Regions from separate parts of the Pseudoalteromonas sp. GCY genome, predicted to be linked through region 3. Evidence: predicted binding sites of a transcription regulator. Region 3 holds the regulator's gene; each other region holds the start of a gene.
What was found. The regulator sigma-54, encoded in region 3, starts transcription at its own class of promoters, with help from an activator protein. The targets are predictions, from matches to a motif close to GTTGGCACGNNNNTNGNNT.

Region 1: a site for sigma-54 is predicted at 2,515-2,533, ahead of JJQ94_RS11005 (LPP20 family lipoprotein). Genes of this name have one in related genera too.
Region 2: a site for sigma-54 is predicted at 3,719-3,737, ahead of JJQ94_RS08965 (DUF2726 domain-containing protein). Genes of this name have one in related genera too.

Annotation. Positions count from the first base shown of each region.
Region 1 is NZ_CP068023.1:1,332,229-1,337,686, forward strand. Features, by position in the region: gene JJQ94_RS10985 (FlgO family outer membrane protein) at 1-93, shown strand, start outside; gene JJQ94_RS10990 (FlgO family outer membrane protein) at 104-745, shown strand; tRNA gene JJQ94_RS10995 (tRNA-Arg) at 1,077-1,151, shown strand; gene JJQ94_RS11000 (flagellar assembly protein T N-terminal domain-containing protein) at 1,263-2,459, opposite strand; gene JJQ94_RS11005 (LPP20 family lipoprotein) at 2,664-3,140, shown strand; gene flgN (flagellar export chaperone FlgN) at 3,215-3,643, opposite strand; gene flgM (flagellar biosynthesis anti-sigma factor FlgM) at 3,636-3,959, opposite strand; gene flgA (flagellar basal body P-ring formation chaperone FlgA) at 4,032-4,739, opposite strand; gene JJQ94_RS11025 (chemotaxis protein CheV) at 4,880-5,458, shown strand, end outside.
Region 2 is NZ_CP068023.1:862,518-867,975, reverse strand. Features, by position in the region: gene JJQ94_RS08980 (aminotransferase class V-fold PLP-dependent enzyme) at 1-1,232, shown strand, start outside; gene JJQ94_RS08975 (DUF2306 domain-containing protein) at 1,418-2,302, opposite strand; gene JJQ94_RS08970 (helix-turn-helix domain-containing protein) at 2,420-3,547, opposite strand; gene JJQ94_RS08965 (DUF2726 domain-containing protein) at 3,778-4,368, shown strand; gene mtnN (5'-methylthioadenosine/S-adenosylhomocysteine nucleosidase) at 4,477-5,184, shown strand; gene JJQ94_RS08955 (cobalamin biosynthesis protein) at 5,184-5,458, shown strand, end outside.
Region 3 is NZ_CP068023.1:3,766,143-3,771,600, reverse strand. Features, by position in the region: gene mgtE (magnesium transporter) at 1-885, opposite strand, end outside; gene JJQ94_RS22370 (HPr family phosphocarrier protein) at 1,245-1,514, opposite strand; gene rapZ (RNase adapter RapZ) at 1,515-2,381, opposite strand; gene ptsN (PTS IIA-like nitrogen regulatory protein PtsN) at 2,374-2,832, opposite strand; gene hpf (ribosome hibernation promoting factor) at 2,834-3,121, opposite strand; gene JJQ94_RS22350 (RNA polymerase factor sigma-54) at 3,151-4,650, opposite strand; gene lptB (LPS export ABC transporter ATP-binding protein) at 4,697-5,422, opposite strand; gene lptA (lipopolysaccharide transport periplasmic protein LptA) at 5,419-5,458, opposite strand, start outside.

The DNA of each region.
Region 1 (5,458 bases), 1.7 Mb from region 3:
GGCTCTGCTCAAGGCTTTTTACCGCAAAACGTAGTTAACGCCCTACAAGATGGTGCGGCATACGATGGCATTCGTATAGAGCGTGCGAACTAATTCGGAGGCGATGATGAAAAATGTAGTGCTATTCGCGACGACACTTGCATTACTCGGTGGCTGCGAAATGACAAAACAGACTGCTCCTGAATCTACAGAAACGCAGCAATCCGATATGGAAATATTATATGCCATGATGGAAGAGCAAGAGCGTAATGATGATTCACAAGCTGTGGTATCGCAAGATATTGGCTTCATTAGCTATCGTCATCGCAAAGAAATTGCTAACTACACCAATCAAATTGCGCTGGAATTGTCAGATACTGTATTAGGGCAAAAGCCGGAGTCGATAGCGGTAGCCAGTTTTGTTAACTTTAATGAATCATTAAGGGAGACAAACCAGCTAGGAAACCAATTGGCTGAGTCTTTAATGCATCAAATGCAAAAGCTGGGTTATCAAGCGTTAGACTTTAAAGCATTAGGGAAAATTGAAGTGACATCCAGTGGCGATTTGACTTTTTCGCGTAACGCAAGTCGCTTGAAAAACACGCAATCGCCCAGCCATTTGCTGACAGGCACTATGGTTTACCGTCCACGAGGCGTGGAGGTAAATGCAAGGTTGTTAGAGTTTACCACCAACTTAGTGATCGCAAGCACGGTGGTGACCATCCCGTATTTTATCCTTGATGATCAGGCAACCGCTTCAAGGTAGTACTTCAATAGCGTTTTTTAGAAGAAAATACCGTTTGGGTTTTATTAAAAACGAAGAACTATCCTACTTCTTACTCACATCTCAAGCGAAGTAACTGATAGCGCAGTAGTGAGTCCTAACTGCTGCGTATTCGCCTATTTAACCTTATTTATTATCGTGAATAATTTGATTATTAATCTTTAAAAGTTCATTAAGATCAGTATACTAAAGCGAAGTCACTGAGATGCAGTACAACAGAGAATCGGCAACTCCAGACTTTCATTGGTATTAAGTAACGCAGATCCCGCTAGTGAAGGTCAAAAAAGGCGATTGTTACCTGATTTTGGAGATTGTCCCCATAGTTTAATGGATAAAACAAGGCCCTCCTAAGGCTTAGATGTAGGTTCGATTCCTACTGGGGACGCCATTTATATTCACTTCAGCTTGGAATTACCAAAGTAAATGGGCGGCAGAAGCATGGTGTAGAGGGTGTAAAGTCATCGAAAATCTTGCCTTTTACCACAGGAAGGCTCAGCACTTACAGTGCAAACTCATTTTCATTTTCTATTTGAATTTCAACCAAATCATTAATTTGCACATTGTGAAGTGGGCGATTGCTGATATTTACCGCAATGGCGTTTTGCGCATTCACCTGGATCACTTGTAGCTTATTAATGGTTTTAATTTGATGCATAAATATTTTACCATCGACATTAGTCAGCGGATTACTATGCGCTACGTTAAGGATCTGGCCATTCTCTAAGCCATGCATGCGGCCCAAATTAATAACGACTTGTTCATCATCGATATGTAGGATTTTGCCATTGGTTGGTAAGCAGGCGACCGCTGTGTTTAAATCAGTTGCGATTTGTGTCAGCGTGGTTTGGATCTCATCAGCATAATCTGTCTGCCAAAAGCGCTCACTGTACACATCAATTAATTTGGTCTTCTTAAACGGCCACACGCCTTGAGTGGCATATTGCTTTTGCCACACCCTTTCATGAGAAAGTGCATCAAACAGCGCAAAGTCTACCTTGAAGCTTCTTAAGTATTTATCGCTTTGCCAAAATGCGAGGTCACTATTAAGTTTATCGACACCAGCAATATCAGTAATTTGACTCAATAATACAAATTGGCTATTTGTATTTGCTGTAATGGTCTCGATTAGTTGTTCATTATAATCAAAACGCTGACTGAAAAAGCGGCTAACATCTATGGTCTGTGCAAAATAGGGAACAGGTTCTAAGCTCGACTTTTGTTCGGTCATTGTCTGATATAGGCGCTCGCTCACCGCTTTATTTATGTCAAAAATTTGACCTAAAGTTGCTTGGTGTTTATTTTTTAGCTGGCTTTGTGTGACTGCAACCTGTTTATTGTATGCACTAGTTGGGCACTGAGCACTTTGTGGGGTAATATCAATATGTAACGTCACTTGCCATGAGTCACCGACTTTTGCTTCAGCAATCACGTTGGCGCTCTGGATTTCGGCATTTGAGCGGATCTTAAGTTGATCTTGGGTGAGCACACCATCGGTGACGGTTTGTACACTACTCACAGAAGCGCCAGAAAACAGCAATGCTTGTGTGATGGCGTCGTTTACGGCCTTTCTTTTTGCTTTTTGATGATCGCCATTTTTAACGTCAGCCATGCCGGTAACTTCAAACCATTCAGCATAAGCAGGATTAGTTAAGGTGATACACAACAATGATAGACTGGTCGCGAATTGCTTTTTCATGTTTAAATGCCCAGATCAAAAACTACCCTTTAACTCAGCAATACCTGTGCCAAATTTTGGCAAGGTTCGTGCATAATCATATTTTATGAAAGTTAATTTTATTTATTGCCAATACTCGATGAAACCACAACAACCCTTGCGAGACGAATATGCTCGGGAAGCGTTAAATTTTGATTGGTATTTATTGTAGCGGAGTGTAGTGAAATGCGTATCACTAATTCTATCAGTGCAGTTGTTATGGTTTGCTCGCTAGCAGGGCTCAGTGGCTGTTCAAGTCTCGTTGACAAGCACATTGAATATGAAACGGTGCAACCGGAAACGTTTCCTGTTTTACGGGCTGTGGGGTACGCTCCTTTGAGTGCTCAGCCGGGCAAAACTGCTGGTGAGAAGCAGTTAATGGCTATTAAAGTCTCAAAATTAGAAGCGTATCGTGAATTGGCTGAGCAACTGTATGGCCAGAATTTGACATCCACTATTACGGTAAAAGGTGCTATTGCGCAAAACGACGGTCTTAAGAGCCAAGTGAATGGACTCGTTCGTGGGGCTAAGGTGCTGAAAAGTTACGCAGTTGGTGACACTTACGCAACAGAATTAGAGCTTGATATGAAACGCGTTTATGATTTGTATATTACTCAAGTCAAGCCGCAGAAAATTAAGAAAATATCTTATAGTTTTAAGTAAGCACTCCTCGTATGTTGCTTACTTAACATGCTTCATTTTGGGTATTCTTTAATACTAAAATACGGCTAACGTAGCTACGCCTTTAGGTTACGTACTAATTCACTGTCGCTACTTTTCACGCTGCCATCTTGACCATAAGTGATCGAAGTAGGTGCTCCAATTAAGATCCCTTTTAGTTCACGTGTGCTTACATTCGCCTGATGAGCCGTTTTAGCATTGATTTCATTTTTGGTTTGGCACTCACTGAGTAGTGCTCGCACTTTAGCAACGAGCGGGGCTACTTCACTGTGTTCAAAGACGTGAGACTCAGTTTTTGACAATTCGTTGTCGATCTTTTGTAGTTTTGAAATGAGAGTTAGCTTTTCACGAGCGATTTCTTTTAAATTGTCGCCACGTCGGGACGCAAGCTCGTCAAGCTCAAGTGCTAGAAGCTGGGTCATCGCTTCTAGCGTCGAGATTTGTTCTGAAAGTTTGTGGTGGCAAAGCCGAACCAAATCATCCATATATTTCGAACTCAAATGCAGCTATGTTTTTGGCGAGTTTTTCCGCGTCAACTTGATACTTGCCTTCTGCAATTGCTTTTTTCAGTTCTTCGACTTTCTTGTCGTCAAAGCCTGATGACTGCTGCGCTTTTTCGTTGACCGTTTTCAGCTGTTGCGCTTGTGGAGTCAGACTGACTGAGTCCGCAGCCGCTTTCGGTGTAGCTGGTGATTTAACTGATGCGCTGTTGGCATCATTTCTTTGCAATTCAGCCTTCTGTTGCTTAACATTATTAGCAACGGATGTAGACTGATTTTGACCGTTAACTTGATTAACCATGTTTGTAGACCCAATAAAATTATACTCTCAGCCATGTTATCGGCGTTCAGTAGTATTACTTTAGCAAATTTTTTATAAATTCACCTCTACTGTTTCCACTTCTATTACTCTAGCACGTAAGGTTTTGCCAGAGCGAGCGTTTTTAATATTAATAAGTTCACCCCGGTTGCCATCTTGCTGCGCTTCTCCTTGAGTTTTGATCACGAGTCCACCTGATTTGGCAATAATCGTTACAGTATCGCCTTTGCAGACCATGCAAATATGAGCTTGGGTAAAGGCTTGGCCTTCTCTTATGTTACGTTTACTTCTGCTACCTATTAGTATCGACTTATCTTCTATATAAGAAACTCTACGAAAACGTTTTGGCTGATATTCTATTTTTACATCTTCATCCTGAATAACACGGCCTTTCTCTAACATGGTCGCGCTAACCAATATAGGGAAGAGGTGATCGATACGCACATGGACGTATTGAGTCCAGCTGAGGGTATCGTTGCATCTAATTTGTACTGTCACTTGAGTATCAAAAGGCGGAGCCATCGCTGTACTATATTGCAACGGCGATTGACAATCACGTGCTGGAATTCTTGAATCAAGTGGTATAGCAGTCAGTGACAGCTGGCTGTCGGGATCTTGCTCTACATTCGGTTTAACAAATTCTATTGCGCTTTGTTCTAAAGTTTTGTTGTCATATTGCTGACAATAACCATAGTCAACGCCTATAAAATAAGCGAACAAACAAAAAAACTGAATGTAATGGGTTTTTTTTAACAAACTCATGATGTTTCGACTATGCTTATGGGGTGAAACAAGGTATAAAGATTCTGCTTTAATAACTGCACCTAATCAAGGGTGGTAAACCATATCAGAGTCGAAGCAAAGATCGTTCCGATTAGCGGTTTATACAGTAGGAGATTGAAATGGCAGGTATTTTAGACTCGGTTAACCAACGTACACAGCTAGTTGGACAAAACCGTCTCGAGCTATTACTTTTTCGACTTCAAGGTCGACAGCGCTTCGGCATTAATGTTTTCAAAGTCCGAGAAGTGCTGCAATGTCCAGCATTGACAAGCATGCCCAAGTCAAACCCGCTTATCCGAGGGGTTGCTCATATTCGAGGCCAAACGATATCCGTAATTGATATGTCACTTGCGGTAGGTGGACCTCCTATTCAAGATATTCGTAACTGTTTTATTGTGATTGCAGAATACAACCGTTCAGTTCAAGGTTTTCTAGTCAGTGCAGTAGAACGCATTGTGAATATGAACTGGGAAAAAATAATGCCCCCGCCATCTGGGGCAGGTCGTTATTCCTATTTGACAGCGGTCACAGAAATTGAAAACGAGCTAGTTGAAATATTAGACGTAGAAAAGATCCTCAATGAGATTTGCCCAATCAACACAGAAGTCAGTGCTGACATTGTCTCTGATGGTGAAATGCAAAAAGATTTAGGCGAACGTATTGTCTTTATCGCTGATGACTCCGCGGTTGCTCGTAAT
Region 2 (5,458 bases), 1.3 Mb from region 3:
CCTACTTCGTGACCAACGGTTCGTCCACCTCGAATAAAATTATTTTGCAAACCCTCCTTCGCAAGGGCGATAAGGTGATCATCGACCGCAATTGCCATAAGTCTGTGCACTATGGCATTTTGCAATCGGCCAGTTTCCCTATCTATTTATCGAGTATTTTAAACCCCAAATATGGCATATTCGCACCGCCTTCTCTGGCCGATATTAAGCAAGCGATTGAACAGAATACCGATGCAAAACTACTGGTACTCACAGGCTGTACCTATGATGGCTTGCTGAGCGACCTGAAACAAGTCGTAGAATTTGCCCATCAGCATGGCATCAAAGTCTTTATTGATGAAGCTTGGTTTGCTTACTCGCTATTTCACCCCAGCTTGCGCCATTATTCCGCCATTCATGCAGGTGCCGATTATGTCACCCATTCGGCGCATAAAGTCGTATCGGCATTTTCGCAGGCATCTTATATCCATATTAACGACCCTGATTTTGATGCTGATTTTTTCCGTGAAATTTACAGTATCTACGCCAGCACCTCGCCAAAATACCAGCTTATTGCGTCTTTGGATGTGTGCCAAAAGCAGTTAGAGATGGAAGGCTATAAGTTACTCAATGCGCTGCTGAACCATGTTGCAGAGTTTAAACAGCAGATGGCCTCGCTCAAACATATAAAAGTGCTTGATAAGCAAGATTTTATGAACATATTCCCACATTTTAGTGGCGATAATATGGGGCATGATCCGCTTAAAATCCTCATCGATATTAGTGAACTGCCATACTCATTAAAGGATATTCATAAGTTTCTGCTGGACGAAATTGGGCTGGAGATTGAGAAATACACGCACAGTACCATCTTAGTCTTACTAACCTTGGGTGGTACACGCTCAAAGATCATTCGTTTATACAATGCCTTAAAGAAACTCGATGGCGGCAAGGTAAAACTATCGAAGTCAACGCGACGCTCGCGCTTACCAGAGAATTTACCCGCTATTGACCTTGCTTGTATTCCTAGTGATGCCTTCTACGGCGAGCGTGAGTCTGTACCTATTAGCAAGAGCAACAACCGTATTTGTGCGGGTTTAGTCACCCCGTATCCTCCGGGTATTCCGCTTTTGGTGCCGGGCCAACATATCACCCAAGAGCATATTGAATATCTCAAGGAACTGGCAGGCCAAGGACTGACTATTCAAGGCAGCTTCGACGGCGAGATCTATGTGCTTAAAGAGGACAAATAACGCGAGCCGTTATCATTCACCCGTACTAGGCAGCCATGCCATAAAACACTGCTGCCTAGTTCTGGTTACTTAAAGCACTTTATTTTTCTTTGTATTTTTTTCAATTACTTGAGTAGCATCTTATTCTTAATTGTCTACCCAAGATTAGCAATAGCCTTATGTCGCTCAATAGGTTTGGATGCATTTTAAAATGTAATTGGATCTCCACTCATGATTTGCAGTAAAAACGGGGTGAATCCAACTATCCCTAATGACATCAGCACGGTAAGCACAATCAGTACACCTGAAGTTGCGACTTTAACATGCGAGCGCTTACTTTGAGAGCCGTAGAAATAAAGCTGTGAAGCGGCCAGAGGCAACAAGAAACAGCCAAAAGTCCAGATAGGGAAAAACGGGTCTCCAAACGCTGGAGAAGCTCCTAGCATCGTCCCCGTAATAAAGTAACTAAATACCCCGACTCTAAGAAACCACTGCGCGTTAGAGACAAGGAATAGTCGAATCGCCCACTTTCTATGATTGGCAATATCCTTGCTTATCGCCGTTTTCACCGTCATATAGGCAAAGCCTAAGATAAAAAATCCATTAATACTCGTGCCTATCTCAGAGATAATATCTGGACTCGCGCCTCTTATCCAAGATAAATAAAATCCAGACATCGCTAAAAAAAACACCGTAGCCAAAAAAACATAGCCATTAATTTTATGAAAAACAGGTACAACAGCCCTCACTTTTGGGAGCAACTGTAACGCACCGCCAAACGCAACGATCCCAGCCCCCATGACATGAACGAAAAAGAGCATATTTCCTGCTGTATCTCCGGCCTTATGCGGCGTGTTTCCCATCGGTTCCCAGCGATTCCAGATTTCCATATTGTCGTTAATGACCGACATACCATAAAACTTAATAATGTAATAAAAGAAAAACCACTGGCCAGCCAATATCACCGAGAACCAAAATATAGCTGAATATTTCAATAACTTATTGGCATTTTCTAGCTTTGTCTGTGTAGTCGCTGAAGCACTACTTTGTTGTTCATTTGATAGCCTAAAACGCGCTGTTGTGACCTTCATAATGCGTCCTTCTATATTCAACGAAATGTTTCATCAAATTTTCTAAGAACTTGTCATTGTTGTCGTCCGAATGGGCATATTCGTACTAATTAGCACATCAACAGCATCACTTTTCCTTCAATTGTTCTTTTTATAATCAGTTGGCGTTGCACCAACTCGTTTTTTAAACGCGCTATTAAATGTCGATTTTGATTTAAACCCCACCTCAAAAGCGATAGAGGAAACCAACATGTCGCTATTTGTTAGCAGGTTTTTTGCTTCTTCAATTCTATAACCATTCACAAACTGAAAGAAGTTGGTGTTCATAAACTGTGAGAGCGTTTCTGATATGTGGTTTTCACTCACAGAAATCGCTGTCGATAAGCCATTTAAAGACAGATCTTCATCTTTAAATAGTGCTTTCTCAGACATCGCTGTGATTAATTTGTCTGCAATCAGCTGCATTTTATCATGGGAAATAACGGCTTCTCTTGGTTGTACCTCTGGCTTTTTTGCCTCTTCAGGCTCGCTCAATTCGAGCTGCTTGAGGGCTAAATTAAGAAATGAAACTAATACAGCCAGCTCAAATATGGGTAACAATGACCGCATCGCGAACCAATTCAACCCAAAAAATGAGGCCGCGTAATTTGCTGTATAAAAAAGCCATACTAGCCCCCATAGGATCAAGATGACTTTCAGCCAATCCATTGCGCGCTGTTCAATCGCGGAGTACTTATCCATAAGCTGCTTGCGATGACGACTATGAAGCCTTAATGCCGCGATTAAATAGGCAAAAGTAACTACGATAAAAGTGACCGCGGTAAACAAACAGACAAATACGGCTATTTTCCAAAGTTCAGGATCACGCGTGCTCGGTTCGGCCAAGGCAAGCTTCTGCTCTGGAGTGATGCTAAAAATAAAAGGGATCATAGACAAAAACACCACTGCAGGCCCAAGTAAAGCGAGCAAATGTGCCTTTAAAGAAATTTTGCTATTGGGAAACATCGCCTTATACGCATAAAAATAGAGCGCAGGCCCCATCAACATTCTGACGGGTAATTGAAACCCAGCAATAGCGGGAGCATATTGAAATACACCTGTAAAAATATAGAGTTCGCCCATAATATGAATGAACAACAATACCAACAATCCAGATAAATACATGGTTTGTTTAGGCTTAGTTATGGTGAAGATACGGACCAGCGCAGACAAAACCACGCCCACCATAGCCGAGTAAAGTACTGTGGGGATCAAGTTAACCGACATATTATTGTTATTATGCGTTTACAATTATGAGTAAGAGAATATCACCAGCATATGTTCAGATAAACCTGCAATGAGACTTTGCAGCCATGTTTTTGTAAACATCTATTACTTATCAAAGCTGCAATATCGTCGCTGTTTGAACGCTTTCATCGCAAAGGAACCTCTGTACTTTTTGGCACACCTATTGCTTGTAAAACCACAGATGTCATTTTTTTGATTTGGAGTTTTGTATGGAATTTGCGTTACTTGCTATTTTGGCTCTAGTGGTCGTTGCTTCCATTGTCGCTTCTAAGTACACCGATGTGGGTGGCAATCCTTATCCGTTTAATCGTAAAGAATCTGTTTTTACCACCGTTGAAGCATCGTTTCTACAATTATTAGAACGTGCCGTTGGCGATAGATATAAAATCGTAAGTCGCATTAAGCTCATTGATGTGATTGAGTGCAAACCGGGTATCTCTCCAAAAGCACGTCGTGCTGCGGTAACTAAAGCTAAGAATAAGCAGTTGGATTATGTTTTGGTAGACAAAGAGACACTGAAAATTGTTGCCGCTGTTGATTTGGTCAATAACGCCAATAAAAACGGCCACAAAGCACAAAAAGATTGGTTTGTCAGTGGCGCTCTGGAATCTGCGGGTATTCCACACATTCGCATGAAAATCAAAAGTGGCTACCAAAGTGCTGAAGTTCGTGCGGCAATCTTATTCAAGCTTGGCCAAAAAGTGGAGATGCCAAGGAAAACCAGAAACCGCACCTACAAACCTGCGGTGCTGTCCCCTTCACAGGCAAAAGCACAGTCAACTCAGTTGGCAGAAATCTAGCAAAACGGGCGTCAGCCCGTTTTTTGTTTTACCTATCAAAACCCCTTTCGTATAATAAAAGCAATTTTGACACTGGGGCTTTCCCCAACACAAATTAGGAATCTTTTGATGAAAGTAGGCATTATCGGCGCAATGGAGCAAGAAGTTACCATTTTGCGTAACACCATGGAAAACCCGCAAACATTGACCAAAGGTGGCTTTACTTTTTATACCGGCAAACTGGCTGGTCTTGACGTAACGCTTGTACAGTCTGGCATTGGTAAAGTGGCAGCGACGGTTGCGACAACTTTGCTTATCGACAACTTTGCGCCAGATTGCGTGATCAACACGGGTTCTGCAGGTGGTTTTGAACCATCACTAAACGTCGGCGATGTGGTGATTTCAAATGAAGTACGTCATCACGACGTTGATGTTACTGCATTTGGCTATGAAATTGGTCAAGTTCCGCAAATGCCTGCTGCGTTCACTTCGCATGCAAAATTAGTTGAAGCGGCAGAGCAAAGCGTACATGAGCTTGAGGGCATTCAAACTATGGTTGGTTTGATCTGTACGGGTGACTCGTTTATGTGTGACCCAGTACGCATCGATAAGGCGCGTGCAGACTTCCCTACGATGTTAGCAGTAGAAATGGAAGGTGCGGCAATTGCGCAGGCTTGTCATTCTTTAAACACCCCATTTGTTGTGATCCGCTCGCTATCTGATATCGCCGGCAAAGAATCACCGCAATCATTCGAAGAGTATCTAGAAGTCGCTTCTGTTAACTCTTCTAAGATGGTGATGGCACTACTTAATAAGCTGGATAAGGTTACGCTTTAGTGCTCGACAGCTTGCTTCAGGCCCATGAGGGCCTGATCATTTTCTTACTGGCGATTTTTGCCAGCCTAGGGGTAAGGTTATCAACACTTTATCACCCTAATCTTATTCTTAGCCTTATTTTTAAAGCGATTGCCGAAAAAGTTTATCGTCCTAAAGCCGCTTCTAGTTATCAACTTTTATCCGGTACACTGGGATTCTTCCTCCCTGCATTAACCATCACTATATTGACTTATGCGATTATTAGCTTTGCTTTTTATCCCAATTGGCTCGGTGG
Region 3 (5,458 bases):
GTTAATCCCAAGCCAAATAGAGCGGCGCTGGCTACTTTTTAGAACTGGCGCAAAGGTATCTTCTTCATCTTCAAGACCTGCCATACTTAATAAACTGTGCTCAGCATCTTCACGGATGACGTCAACAACGTCATCAATGGTGACACGACCAAGTAAATGGGCGTTATCGTCAACTACAGGAGCTGAGATCCAGTTATGACGCTCAAAAAGCTGCGCTACTTCAGACTCATCCATGGAGATAGGGATCGTTTCCTTATCTTCATCCATCAAGTCTCGAACCATACTGTCAGGAGACTTAGTTAATAAGGTATTGACAGGCAGCGTGCCTAAAAAGCAGTTGTCTTTATCAACTACATACAACTCGTCCGTACCGTCTGGCAATTCGCCTTTAAGACGTAGATATCTAAATACAACTTCTAAGGTAACATCGGGTCGAATGGTGACCGTGTCGGTGCTCATCAGCGCACCGGCAGAGTGTTCCTTGTATGACAATGCTTGTGTCGCACGTTCTCTATCTTGGCTATCCATCGCACCGATAACGTCTTGGTAGACGGTATCAGGTAGGCTTCTCAGGACATCACCAAGGTCGTCGTCGTCCATGTCTTCTGTAGCGGCAGCAATTAGCTCCGGCTCCATCTGGGCGATGATCCCAAGTCTTACATCCTCTGACAGTTCCTCTAAGACATCCCCTTGGATATCTGGGTCAACGAGCTGCCACAGCATAGAGCGAACTTTATGAGGGGATGATTCTAAAAGCAGTGCTGTGTCACAAGGTGCTGTTTCTGCGAGCATACGCCTAACTTGAACAAACTGACCACTGTTTAAGGCTTTAGTTACCTTTTGGAGTTGTTCCAGTGTGTAGTCTTGTTCAAATACTTCAGGCATAGGCATCCTTTTTGATAATAATGGTGGCTAACGTGATTAAGTTAACCCAATTTATTTATTTTATCGCAGAAATCAATTTCTTAATTTGAATTTTATTCGTGTTGTTTCTGCTGGTGGGTTGTTATCGTTAATACACGTTAAAGGTGTACGCAACGATAAAGTAGGATTTTCTCGGCAACTCGCTTTACTGCACGAAAGAAACCTAAGTTGGTATTACAGTGTAACTCAGTTTATTGGGAACTACCAAGGTTTACGCTTAATTATGAGAGACTTATTAGACCAGTCTGGTTACGGAGGGGGAGATTAGCAGGGAATAAATGAATCAGGCCTTAGTGCTATTTTGGTGATTACAGTCCAAGTTACTCGGATTCATTAAATTTATTTTCTATTAGTCCACCAATGGCGTCTAGTGCATACTGAGCATCAGGACCTTCGCAGACAACTCGCACCTCTTTTCCCTGACTGCTTTCAAGTAACAACAGTGCTAGTACGCTGTCAGCAGCAGCACTTTTGTCTCCTTGATATAAGGTCACTTCAGCATCAAATTGGGTCGCTAACTGAGCAAGAACTGTCGCCGCTCGAGCGTGCAGACCGAGTTTGTTCTGGATTAAAAACGTATTTTCTAACATTTACCCCTCTTGCTCACGGTGACGAATTTTGACGTTAGGATGGGTTTTAGCAAAACGCTCACCAATGGTTTGCGCTAAGTATACTGAGCGATGCTGTCCACCAGTACATCCTATTGCGATCGTTAGATAGCTGCGATTGTTTCGCTCTAAGTGTGGTAACCAAGTTTGTACAAAGGTTTGGATCTGCCAAGTAAACTTTTGCACGATGCTGTGACTCGACAAATAGTCTTTGACTGGCTGATCTAGGCCCGTTAGCGGCTTAAGCTCAGGCTCCCAATGTGGATTGGGTAAAAAGCGCGCATCAAAAACGTAATCCGCTTGTTTTGGGATGCCGTGTTTAAAGCCGAAAGATTCAAAAGTTATAATGAGTTGTTTGTCTTTTTTACCTAAGATTTTTTCGCGGATATCTTCTGCAAGTTGATGAACGCTCAGGCCTGTAGTATCAATGAGAAAATCAGCGCGAGTGATCAACACGTCTAACAATTCCCGTTCTTTCTTTATCGCAACGTCTAATGGAAGATTATGCAGTGAAAGAGGGTGCAAACGGCGAGTTTCTGAGAAGCGTTTTATCAGGGTTTGATCGTCACTGTCTAAATAAAACAGGGTAGGTTTGGCGAAGCCGGGTAAGTATTCAAGAATGTCATTAAACTCGTCCTGTTCTTTAGGCAAGTTTCTAACATCAATGCTCACTGCAATTTTATTATAGTTGTCTGAAACACTGCGGACTAAAGACGGCAGCAAATTGACTGGAATGTTATCTACACAATAGTAGCCTAAGTCTTCCAATACTCGAAGCGCTACAGATTTACCAGAGCCTGAGCGGCCACTGATAATGATAAGCTCGAGTCCTTTTTCTTCATCACTCATCAAGTTCACCTTGGATCACTGCATATAACTCATCGTCACTTTTTGCTTGCCTAAGCATTTTGCAAAAAGACTTGTCTTTGAGTGTATCAGCAATCGCCGCTAAGGTCTTCAGGTGCTGTCGATTATCACCTTCGGGTACGATGAACGCGACAAAAATATCGACAGGCTGCTTATCTATGGCTTCAAACTGGATCCCTTGCTCGCTGACAAGTACCATTGCAAGGATTTTATCCAAACCTTCAAGTCGACCATGGGGAATGGCAATGCCTTTACCGATCCCTGTGCTGCCTAATTTCTCTCGCGCCATTAAGGCGTCCAAGATAGCATGCTGACTGGTATTTGGAATTTGGCTATGAGCCAGTTCGCTGATGTATTCTAAAATACGTTTTTTGCTATTAAAAAGGACCGCAGCTTTACTGCAGTCCTTGTTCACTAATTCACTTAATTTCATCTTAGTGTCGAGTAAGCTTCTCTTTGTGTTTAATAACTTGACGATCTAGCTTGTCGATAAGGCCATCAATTGCGGCATACATATCTTGATGCTCTGTTGATGCAAATAGCTCGCCGCCGTTTACGTGTAATGTTGCTTCTGCTTTTTGTACTAGCTTCTCGACATCAAGGATCACATGCACATTATTGATATGATCAAAGTGCCTTTCTAGCTTCGCAAACTTGTTGGTGACATAGTCTCTTAATGAGTCAGTAATTTCTACATGGCGACCAGTTAGATTTAGTTGCATAAGCATTTTTCCTTCTTGGGTTTTACGTCTTATATCAAGCTTTTACGCTGATTTGACGGTGGAATGGCTAGGGATTCACGATATTTTGCAATCGTGCGTCTCGCTACCTTAATTCCTTGCTCAGCTAAGATATCTGCAATTTTGCTGTCACTCAATGGCTTAGCGGTATTTTCTGCAGCTACCAGCTTTTTGATAAGTGCTCTAATTGCTGTAGAGGAGCACTCACCTCCATTTTCTGTACTTACATGGCTAGAGAAGAAATACTTCAGCTCAAATATTCCCCGAGGTGTATGCATGTATTTTTGTGTTGTCACACGGGAAATTGTGGACTCATGCATCTCAACCATTTCAGCAACATCATTTAGCACCATAGGGCGCATTGCTTCGGGGCCATGTTCAAAGAATGCCTGTTGTTGTTGCACAATGCAATTGGTAACTTTTAATAAAGTATCATTTCGGCTTTCTAAGCTTTTAATAAACCACTTTGCTTCTTGTAAATGTGAGCGAATAAACTGACTATCCGTACTGGATTTCGCCGTTCTAGACATCGCAGCATAATGGTCATTTACTCTTATTTTAGGCATAGCATCAGGATTTAGCTCTACGACCCAACGACCTTTTACTTTTTTCACCGATACATCAGGGATCACATATTCAGGCTCTTCATGAATAATGCTTGCAGCTGGTTTTGGGTTAAGGCTATGAATTAACGTCATGACCTCTTTGAGATCGGCTTCTTTAAGGCGCGTTTTCTTTGCCAAAGTTCGATAGTCACGGCTGGCAAGCAAGTCGATATGCTCTGTCAGGATCATTTTCGTTTCGGCAATCCATGGCGTATCTGGGGCGAATTGATTTAGCTGAATACACAAGCATTCTTGTAAACTACGCGCTGCGATACCGACAGGGTCGAAAAGCTGAATACGTTTGAGCACGGCTTCGACTTCATCCAGCTCAATAGGCTCTTCGCTACTTTCATCATTAATGCTTTCTAAAATGTCTTCGCAAGACAGTGTTAAAATGCCTGACAGGTCGACCGCTTCAATAATCGCAATCGCAATAGCTCTATCTGTTGGACTAAATGGCGTCAGCTCAAGTTGCCACATGAGATAGTCGTGGAGAGATTCAGAGGTTTCCCCTTGATAAACATTATCGTCATCGGGAAGTGGGCCTGAGCTTGCAGCGGGTGCTGCACTCATATACTCGTCCCAAGTGACATCCATGGCAAGGTCATCGCTCACAGTGTCTTTGCTCATGGCGGTATCTGAGTCTATCTCATAGTCACTAACCTGCGCTTCATCGCCTGAATCTTGATTGTCGTCAGCACTGCTCTTTTCTTGACTATGTTGGTCAGCGTTTTCGCCGTCAGTATTATCACCTTCTTCCACTTCTAACAATGGATTGCTGTCTAATGCTTCTTGTATTTCTTGTTGCAGATCCAATGTACTAAGCTGCAGCAAGCGAATGGCTTGTTGCAGCTGTGGAGTCATTGTAAGTTGCTGCCCCATGCGCAGCTGTAATGATTGCCTCATGTATCTCTAACAATCCTTTTTAACAGTTATTAATACTACGTCTTAACTATAGCTTGAATTGTTCGCCTAGGTAGACATCTCTTACGGTTTGATCTGCCAAAACATGTTCTGGCGTGCCTGCAGCGATTAACTCACCGTGTGAAACGATGTAGGCTTTTTCACATACGTCCAGTGTTTCTCTAACATTATGATCGGTGATAAGCACACCGATACCGCGGTTTTTTAGGTGCTCTATGATTGTCTTTATATCTAACACCGAAATAGGATCAACACCAGCAAAAGGTTCATCTAACAAGATAAACTTAGGATTAGCGGCTAAAGCGCGAGCGATTTCTACGCGTCTTCTTTCGCCTCCCGACAATGCCATGCCCTGTGAGTCGCGAATGTGTTGAATATTAAACTCATCCAGTAACTCGTTGAGTTCAGCTTCTCTTTCAACTTTAGATAAGTCTTTTCGAGTTTCTAAAATCGCCATCAAATTTTGATAGACCGTGAGTTTTCTAAAGATTGAAGACTCTTGCGGTAGATAGCCAATACCAAGTCGCGCGCGGCTGTGCATCGGTAGCAAAGTGATATCTTCGTCATCAATCTGAATAAAACCTTTGTCGCTTGGTACTAACCCTACAATCATATAAAAGGTGGTAGTTTTACCTGCGCCATTTGGGCCCAATAAGCCTACAATGCTGCCAGCTTGAACACTTAAGCCAACATTTTTGACGACCTGACGGCCTTTATAACTCTTTGCTAAACCAGTTGCTTTGAGCTCGCTCATTGATTGTTACCTTCTTCCTGCGCTTTTTTATCTTTT